Regions from separate parts of the Thermosynechococcus sp. JY1331 genome, predicted to be linked through region 1. Evidence: riboswitches for the same ligand, from Rfam matches in the RefSeq annotation. Region 1 holds a riboswitch; the other holds the start of a gene.
What was found. Region 1 has a riboswitch for cobalamin ahead of RHJ31_RS11930 (sirohydrochlorin chelatase). Riboswitches for the same ligand answer to the same signal wherever they lie in the genome.
Positions count from the first base shown of each region.

Region 2: another riboswitch for cobalamin. It lies ahead of metE (5-methyltetrahydropteroyltriglutamate--homocysteine S-methyltransferase); the one in region 1 lies ahead of RHJ31_RS11930 (sirohydrochlorin chelatase).

Region 1 is NZ_CP134180.1:2,422,491-2,427,103, forward strand. Features, by position in the region: gene RHJ31_RS11915 (SUMF1/EgtB/PvdO family nonheme iron enzyme) at 1-1,117, shown strand, start outside; gene egtC (ergothioneine biosynthesis protein EgtC) at 1-9, shown strand, start outside; gene RHJ31_RS11920 (hypothetical protein) at 1,240-1,656, shown strand; gene RHJ31_RS11925 (peptide ligase PGM1-related protein) at 1,787-3,313, shown strand; cobalamin riboswitch at 3,349-3,490, shown strand; gene RHJ31_RS11930 (sirohydrochlorin chelatase) at 3,523-4,554, shown strand.
Region 2 is NZ_CP134180.1:1,486,457-1,491,069, forward strand. Features, by position in the region: gene RHJ31_RS07165 (His/Gly/Thr/Pro-type tRNA ligase C-terminal domain-containing protein) at 1-112, opposite strand, end outside; gene metE (5-methyltetrahydropteroyltriglutamate--homocysteine S-methyltransferase) at 366-2,618, opposite strand; cobalamin riboswitch at 2,910-3,055, opposite strand; gene RHJ31_RS07175 (SufE family protein) at 3,207-3,656, shown strand; gene thrS (threonine--tRNA ligase) at 3,837-4,613, opposite strand, start outside.

The DNA of each region.
Region 1 (4,613 bases):
ACCTTCTGAGACCTCAACCCCGTTTAATCCTTGGGATCGCGAAGCCCTTTGGCAAGCCTTTCAGAACCAGCGGCAATTTACACGCCAACTTGTGGCTGAGTTGAGCGAGGCCGTCCTTTGTGCGCAGCCCCATCCCCTCTATAGTCCCGTGGGGTGGCATTTGGGACACATTGGCTACACAGAAGCTTTTTGGCTTTTGCCGGAATCCTCAGGGGTGAGCGATCGCGATCGCTATTGGTATGCCGCCGATGGCCGCCCCAAGGCCGAACGACAGCATCTACCGCCGCGTGGCCAGCTACTTGACTACTTAGCAGAGATTCGCCAAAAGACGGGCGATCGCCTCTACAGTCTTAGCGACGAGCAGTGGCAACGGGAAGTCCGTCTCTGGTGGTGGATTTTGCAGCATGAAGCCCAACACAGTGAAACGATGCAAATGGTGCTGGCGATGCAGGGGATTTTCACCACCTTGCCCCCTCTCCTATCGTCGCCTCAGTCTTGGCAACGGATTGCCGCTGGCAGTTATGTCATTGGCAGTGAAGACCTCTTAGCCCTTGATAACGAGCAGCCAGTCCAGAGTGTCGAACTACTTCCTTTTACGATTGATGCGGCACCGCTGACCTGGCGGGAATTTCTCACCTTTGTGGAAGCGGGTGGTTATCAGCGGCGGGAATGGTGGTCCAGCAGTGGTTGGGAATGGCGCGAAGCAGAGGGGATCACAGCACCCTTTTACCCCGTTCCTGAGGATTTGGACTTACCTATGTGGGGACTCAGTTTCTATGAGGCTGAAGCCTATGGCCATTTCCAAGGCAAACGTCTCCCCAGTGAACGGGAATGGGAGATTGCTGCTCAGCAGGGACTCTTGAATCAGGGCTACGTTTGGGAGTGGACGCAAAGTCCCTTTGCCCCCTATCCGGAGTTCCAGAGCTATCCCTACCGGGGGTATTCTGCGCCCTACTTTGATGGCAAGCATTTTGTTCTAAAAGGCGGTAGTCACTGGACGCGCCCCATTCTCAAGCGACCCTCATTTCGCAATTGGTATAGCCGCACCACCCGTGAGGTGTTTGCCGGCGCCCGCTATGTTCAACTAGAAGCACTCCCGATTGAGTCTGAGGCCTAGATCTGGGTGAAGTGGGTTAATTTTGTGCCCAAGTTCCCCGTGATCCTGTGATCCTTTTCACGGGCACTCTCCTTAGGCTTCGCCAGAATCAGACTATCAACTATCCTCTTGCGAGGCACCTTATGAGAAACTTCGCTTTTTCCGCTTTGCTTGTCCTAACTGGAACCCTAGCTCACACTGTCACAGCATTGGCACTTCCCACAGCAACGCTGCAAGGTCGCATCTTTTTTGGCGATCAAATGGGCAATGTTGCACCGGCTGCCTGCTCAGCGATTCAAGTTGTTGCTAAACCGCAAAATTTACCGCCCATCAAGGTATTTGCTACTGGTCCTGCCGCTGGTGCTCAGGATGGTCAATGTACCTTTAAGATGACTAATGTGCCAGCAGGTATTCCCATTGAATTAAGCGCCGTTTACAGCGATTTGCTCTCCTATCCCGAAAAAACGTACCCCAGTCCTGCCGGCAAGTGGCAAAATCCCTTTGTTCTGCGCCCCGCTCAGGTGCATGTCAGGTACATTGAACTGGATGGCAAACCTTAGTTTGTTGGCTATTGAAGCTGAGCAAACGAAGCACCGTTCCTCAGTAAAGAAAGTTTGAACAAGATGACCCCCAAGCGATGAGTGCGACTCAAACTCCCTAAACTAGGGACAAGGGCATAGGGGCGTTTTGATGTCAATTGCTGAGGAATTCCGCCAACTGCAAACGCGACTCTTGGAGTGCTGGGACGGGACAGAAACGTTTATTCCTGAACTACCCAAGGGTCCCGGCGGCATTGAGCGCGATATTGTGGTGGTGCCTTCCCTGAGCTTTCCCCAACCGGAGCTGGCCAAGATCACCGGCTATACCCACTACGAGGAGCGGCAACTCTATACGCTGATCCAGTTGCGGAATCCGCGTACCCGCATGATCTACGTGACGTCCCAGCCGCTGCACCCCAGCATTATTGACTATTATCTGGATTTACTCCCCGGCGTACCCAGTTCCCATGCCCGCGATCGCCTGCTGCTGCTGGCCACCTACGATCGCTCCGATAAACCCTTGACTGCGAAAATTTTAGAGCGGCCTCGCCTTTTGCAGCGGATTCGTCAAGCCCTGCGTCCCAACCAAGCCTACATGGTGTGTTTTAACTCCACCCCTTTGGAGCGGGAACTGGCGGTACGCTTAGGCATTCCCCTCTACTCGACGGATCCCGACCTCCTCTACTGGGGAACCAAGGCGGGCAGTCGGGAACTTTTTGCGGCCGCAGGCATTCCCCATCCGATGGGCAGCGGTTTTTTGCAGGGGGTACCGGAACTGGTGCGCGCGATCGCTCACCTCCAAGAGAAATCTCCTGAACTGCAACGGGTGGTGGTGAAACTCAATGAGGCTTTTTCCGGAGAAGGCAATGCTCTTCTTGATCTGCGCCCACTGCGCCCCCTTGGCAGCCCACACACCCCCGATCATCTACAACGGATTGAAAATAGCCTAGAGGAGATGGTCTTTCAGGCGCCTAATGAAACTTGGCTCTCCTATCGGCAGCGATTTATGGATCTGGGTGGCATTGTCGAAGCCTTTGTGGAAGGGACAGTCAAGCGATCGCCCAGTGTCCAAGGCTGCATTACCCCCAAAGGCAGTGTTGAAATTGTCTCCACCCATGAGCAGTTACTCAATGCCCCCACAGGTCAAATTTTCATTGGCTGTGAATTTCCTGCCCATGCCGACTATCGCCAACAACTCCAAGAATTGGGGCAAAAGGTAGGGACGTACTTGGCACAGCAGGGGGTGATCGGCTGTTTTGGTGTGGACGTTGTTGCCACCCAGACAACAGCAGGGTGGGAGCTTTACGCCATTGAAATTAACCTGCGCAAGGGTGGTACCACGCACCCCTTCATGACCTTAAAATTCCTCACCGATGGCCACTATGAGCTAGCCTCTGGACTGTTTTACAGCAAGCACCGCCGTCCCAAGTATTACATTGCCTCCGATAACCTCTGCCAACCCCACTATCGCGGCCTCCTGCCCAATGATCTCTTGGATATGATTGCCCGCTACCATCTCCACTTTGACTCCAGCACCGAAACGGGCACTGTCTTTCACCTCATGGGGGCACTCTCGGAATTTGGTAAGCTGGGACTCGTCAGCATTGGTAACACCCCCGAAGAAGCCCAAGCCATCTACGACCAAACCATTGGCGTTCTCGATGCTGCGGCGCTATAGGTCTCTCATGTGCCCACCCCCTGCATAGACAGGGGTCTGAGAATCTCGCTACAATTGGCAACGTTCACTGTGAAGAGCAGCCTGTAGGGAAAATCCAGTGCAAGTCTGGTGCTGTGCCGCAGCTGTGATGGGGAACCCCCCTCAGCCAGAATGCCTACTTGCTGTGGTTCACTCTGTTTGCCTGCGTCGCACGGGCATGGAGTTTCAACGTGGTTGTTACGCTCAACGATTCCATTCTCAATCCCCTCGGTTTTAGCCTCGATTTACCCCCTCTCCCCCAATCTCGACCGCTTTTACTCGTCGGTCATGGGACGCGCGATCCGGAAGGTCGCCAAGCATTTTTGGACTTTGCCCAAGCCTATTATCAACTGGATCCCTGCCGGCCTGTTTTTCCCTGTTTTCTGGAGTTAACGGAACCCTCGATTTTTGAGGTGCTCAGCCAGTGTGCTGCCGCAGGCCATACAGACTTGTCAGTGCTGCCAGTTTTACTCTTTGCTGCTCGCCACAATAAGTTTGACGTTACCAATGAGTTGGATCGGGCGCGGCGGGCGTTTCCGCAATTGCGCTATCACTATGGCCGCCACTATGGCATTGCCCCCGAAATTTTAACCCTGTGGCGATCGCGCCTTGAACGCTTGGACTCACCAGAATTTAATCCCCAAGGCATTGGCCGCGAAGAAACCGTTCTCCTAGTGGTGGGACGCGGCTCCAGTGATCCCGATGCCAATGGCGATGTCTTTAAGCTAGCCCGCATGCTCTGGGAAGGCAGTGGCTACAAAACCGTTGAGGTCTGCTTTATTGGCATTACCCATCCCCGCCTACCCGAAGGATTTGGGCGGACGAATCTTTACCAGCCCCGCCGCGTCATTGTCCTGCCCCACTTCATGTTTACAGGGGCACTAGTCAAGAAAATCTATACCCTTACCGCAGAAGCCCAAGCCGCCTATCCCAGTGTTGAATACGTGAACCTACCGGAAATTGGCCTGCACCCGCAACTATTTTATCTCACGCGGCAGCGGGAAATTGAAACCCATACGGGGCAGGTGGCCATGAACTGTGAAGCCTGCAAATTCCGCTTGGTGGCAGGCCATAGCCATCATCACCACCATCATCAGGATCATGAGCACCCCTCCCACAGCCATGGTCACGGGGGGCATCACCCTCACCACCATCACCATGGATCAACCGTGGACTTGGATCACTTGCCCAGTTACCACCAACGCATTTGGCAAGTTCCCTAGGCATCGCTCCCCAGTGAAAATGTTAGAGTAAATGATGACTGCTACTCTTTCTCAAGCTT
Region 2 (4,613 bases), 940 kb from region 1:
AGGTGAGTTTTTCAACCAGTTCCTTAACAGGGAAAGCGCCGACATCTCCCGCTGCACGGGTGCGGATACTCACGGTCTCGCTTTCGACTTCCTTGGCACCCACAATGCCCATCACAGGAATTTTCTAGGTTTCAGCATTGCGGATTTGTTGACCTAGCGATCGCCCGTACGATCCACACTCATGCGGATGTCCCATCAGCCGAGGTCAGGTGCCCCTACCAATCATGGAGCAGGTCTTTAGGCATGGGGCAGCCTGCTTACAAGCATTGCCCCGCCAATCGCAGGAATGGAAACGCAGTTTTGAGTGGTGGAAAACTCCTGCGATTTTAAGGGGGCAACGGTGCGCTGGCAGCAACAACCGATCCTCAGTTGGTAAGACGAGCCCCTCGCAATTGCTGGGCGGCGGCCACCATGTTTTTCAGTGAGGGAATCACTTCCTCCCAGCGACGGGTTTTCAGACCGCAGTCTGGGTTAACCCAAATCTGGTCACTGGGTAGATGGGCGATCGCAGTCTCCAGCTGCTGCACCATCTGCTCAACAGTGGGAACTGCCGGACTATGAACATCATAAACACCATTGCCCACCTGCTGTTGATAGCCGGCATCAGTAATTTCAAACAGCGTTTCATTGTTACTGCGGCTATTTTCAATGGACAACACATCTGCATCTAGGCGCTCGATATGTTGAATAATGTCGCCAAACTCCGAATAGCACATGTGGGTATGAATTTGGGTTTCTGGCTTAGCCACACCAGCCGCCAACCGAAACGCATCGACGGCCCAAGCCAAGTACTCCTGCCAACGTTCCGGCTTGAGGGGTAATCCTTCCCGTAAAGCGGGTTCATCAATCTGGATAATCTTTGCCCCAGCAGCTTCTAAATCGGCCACTTCATCCCGTAGAGCCAAGGCAATCTGCATCGCCTGTTCGCTACGCGGAATATCGGTGCGGGTAAAAGACCAGTTAATCATTGTTACCGGCCCCGTCAGCATACCCTTGACGATTTTTTGTGTCAACGATTGCGCCACCTTAAACTCTCGCACCGTCATTGGCTCGGTTCGCGCTACATCCCCATAAATAATGGGTGGACGCACACAGCGACTGCCATAGCTTTGCACCCAGCCGTGTTCAGTAAAGGCAAAACCAGTGAGCTTCTGGCCAAAGAATTCCACCATGTCGGTGCGTTCAAACTCGCCATGCACCAATACATCTAGGCCAATTTCTTCCTGCAATCGAATGCATTTGGCAATTTCAGCATCAATTGCTGCTTGGTACTCAGCAAGGGTGATTTCTCCGCGCTTGAGCTTCACCCGCAATTGCCGCACTTCTGGGGTTTGCGGAAAAGAACCAATGGTAGTTGTCGGAAAGAGCGGTAAGGTGGGCTGCAGTTGGCGGCGTTGTTCATAGGGCATAGCCCGTTCCAGATCGTTGACGGTTAAATTGCGCAACCGCTGTTGTACCACTGGATTCACAGGCCTAAATTCCTTAAAGGCCTGCCACTGGGCTTCAATCTCTGCCAATTGGGGGTGCTGGGCAAGGGCTTTGGGACTCTCCTGCAGCGTCTGTGCCAATAGCACCACCTCATCCAACTTTTGTTCGGCAAAACTCAACACCCGCCGCAATGGCTCTGGTAACTTCACTTCTCGTGCTGCATCGTAGGGGACGAATTGTAAAGAGGCTGAGGGGTGCAACCGGATATTAGTTGTGATACCCTGAATCGCTGCTAAGGTTGACACGACAGGTTCTGGGCAAATTTTCCAAATGTTTCGGGCATCCACAATACCCACTCCCAGCTGTTTATCCCTTGGGAAACCATACTGCTGCAATAATGCCAAGTTCTGCCCACGGGTAAAATCTAGACTAATGCCGGCTACGGGCAACGTCACCACCCAAGGATAGGCAGCGCCGAGATCATCAAAGTAGGTCACTAGGTAAATCGGCAAGCCAACTTGACAGAGCGCATCAAATGTTGATTCATACAATTCCCTGAAGTTGTTGGTGTCCCCAAAAACCAAGGCAGGTTCGTGGATTTGTACCTCAACCACCCCTCGGTTCTTCAATTCAGCCAACAGGATAAGATAGCGCTCCACTAGGCAAGACAACGCTTCCTCTAGATTCATCTGCAGCCGACTCAGCCGTAGCAGGGTTAAAGGCCCTAGCACTATGGGAACGGCGCGATCGCCCAAGACCCTTTGGGCACGATCGATGATCCCCAGAAAATCACTAAAGTCCGCTGCCTGAAGAGGCTGACTCATTTCGGGGACCAAGTAGTGATAGTTGGTGTCAAACCATTTGGTCATCTCAAGAGCTGGAATCCCCTCTTTGCCACGAGCCATTGCAAAGTATTGCTCCAGCCCTGTCAAGGCTTGATACCGCTGTGGGATGAGACCGAGGCGGACACTCCAGTCAAGGACGGGATCGTAAAGACTGGTATCGCCAACGCCAATACGATCAATGCCAGCCTGCAGTTGCGTTTGCCAATTTGCCAATTCAATCTCTTGAACTGTTTGTGTTAAATTTTCTTGATTGTATTTGCCATTCCAAAAGGCTTCCAATGCCTTTTTCAGCTCACGATTTTTACCAATACGGGGGTAGCCCAGCGTTGCAGTCTGAATGATCATTGTTGTAGTACCCTGAGTTTTGACAGTTCTCTCAATAGACAAAGCAAGATGGCTGTTTTCAGCCCAACAGGCAGTGCACTTCCAGCATCATCAGCAGAACCTAACGTGGGTCACTGCAAGAGCAACCCCTTGTCTAAGTGCTTGTAGGTGCTTGAAAATCTCCAAAATCACTTGTGCTACAGCAACGGCAGCAACGTTGCCAGAAAAGGGCGGTAGGGGGGTTCTTTACCTAGGCAAATTAATGAAAATTGAAGCATGAAGAACATCATCTGTACCTCGCAGATGTTGGCATAACGACATTCACAACTCGGCGGGCATTCTGACTGAGAGAGTAGTGCCTCTCATCACAGCTGCGGGACAGCGGCAGATTTGCACTGCACTTTCCCCCTTGCGTCTGATGGCTGATCCCCACCAGAACCGAGTGAGTACATTCAAGGCTAACACAAGTTATGAGTTAAGGGTAAGAGCACGGCGGTCTATTGGTATGAAAAGCTGCCCCTAGGTTGACTGCTGCCGTTATTGTGCAACTGCTGAGGCTAAAATGAGAAATAGTTATCATTTTTCTCAGCAGCGTTCTTCTAGGTAAATATGCCCTCCGCCTGCCAGCCTTTACCGGCTTCCCTCGATCGCATTGTTCAGCGGTTCCAACAGATCTCAGATCCAAAGCGGCGCTATGAATACTTGCTGAGCTTTGCAAAGCGCCTGCCGCCATTTCCTGAGGAGCAGAAGGTTGCCGCCAACCGCGTACCCGGCTGTGTCTCCCAAGTGTACGTGATGGCCTCTTTAGAGCAGGGCAAGGTGATTTTTCAGGGGGATTCTGACGCTCAAGTGACGAAGGGATTAGTGGGGCTATTGGTTGAAGGGTTGAGTGGGTTGACACCTGCAGAAATCCTCCAGTTAAAACCTGACTTTATTCAGCAAACCGGACTGAATGTCAGCTTAACCCCCTCGCGAGCCAATGGCTTTTACAACATTTTTCGAACGATGCAACAGCAAGCCCTAGCCTATCACTTGGCTGAGACTTCGTGTCACACTTAAAAATCTCAGCTGATGGGACTACAGCAGCAAAAGCTGGGCTGGGTGCTAGAGAACACCCTTACGAAGGAGGATAATCCTTTAGTTGTAGGATGACGCAACAATTCCCGCAACGGGGACATTAAGCTTCGTTTGCGGATTTAACACTTCTGCTTATACTCCCTATTCGCCAGAAGGCTCGGCCTACTGCCACTGAATCTCGGCATCCATTGCATTCACTGCCGATGTCAGTTTCTCGATGAGTTGTTCAACAGACAAGGCGCCGACATCGCCTGCAGCACGGGTGCGGATACTCACGGTCTCGCTTTCGACTTCCTTGGCACCCACAATGCCCATCACGGGAATTTTCTGAGTTTCGGCGTTGCGAATCTGTTTGCCGAGGCGATCGCCCGTGCGATCCACACTCACGCGGATGCCCTGCTCTCGCAGTTGAGCGGCCACACGTTCGGCATAGGGGCGTTGCTCATCTCCCACGGGCAACAGGCGCACTTGCTCGGGTGCCAGCCAAAAGGGGAAATCCCCCGCATACTCCTCAATGAGGATACCAATGAGCCGCTCCAGCGAGCCAAAGGGGGCACGGTGAATCATCACCGGTCGGCGGCGGGTATTGTCCTCAGCGACGTATTCCAAATCAAAGCGCTCAGGCAAATTGTAGTCCACCTGAACCGTTCCCAACTGCCACTCGCGACCGAGAGCATCCTCAAAGATAAAGTCTAGTTTCGGCCCATAGAAGGCAGCCTCCCCAATCCCCAAGAAATGCTCCATGCCCAACTGTTCTACCGCTCGCTGAATTGCTGACTCCGCCTTTGACCAAGCCTCATCGGAGCCAATGTACTTGTCGGATTTGGGATCGCGGAAGCTCAGCCGTGCCTTGAATTTATTTAAACGCAGACAGCGAAAGACCGAGAGAATGAGATCAACCACATTCAAAAACTCGGCATCCAACTGCTCTGGCGTGAC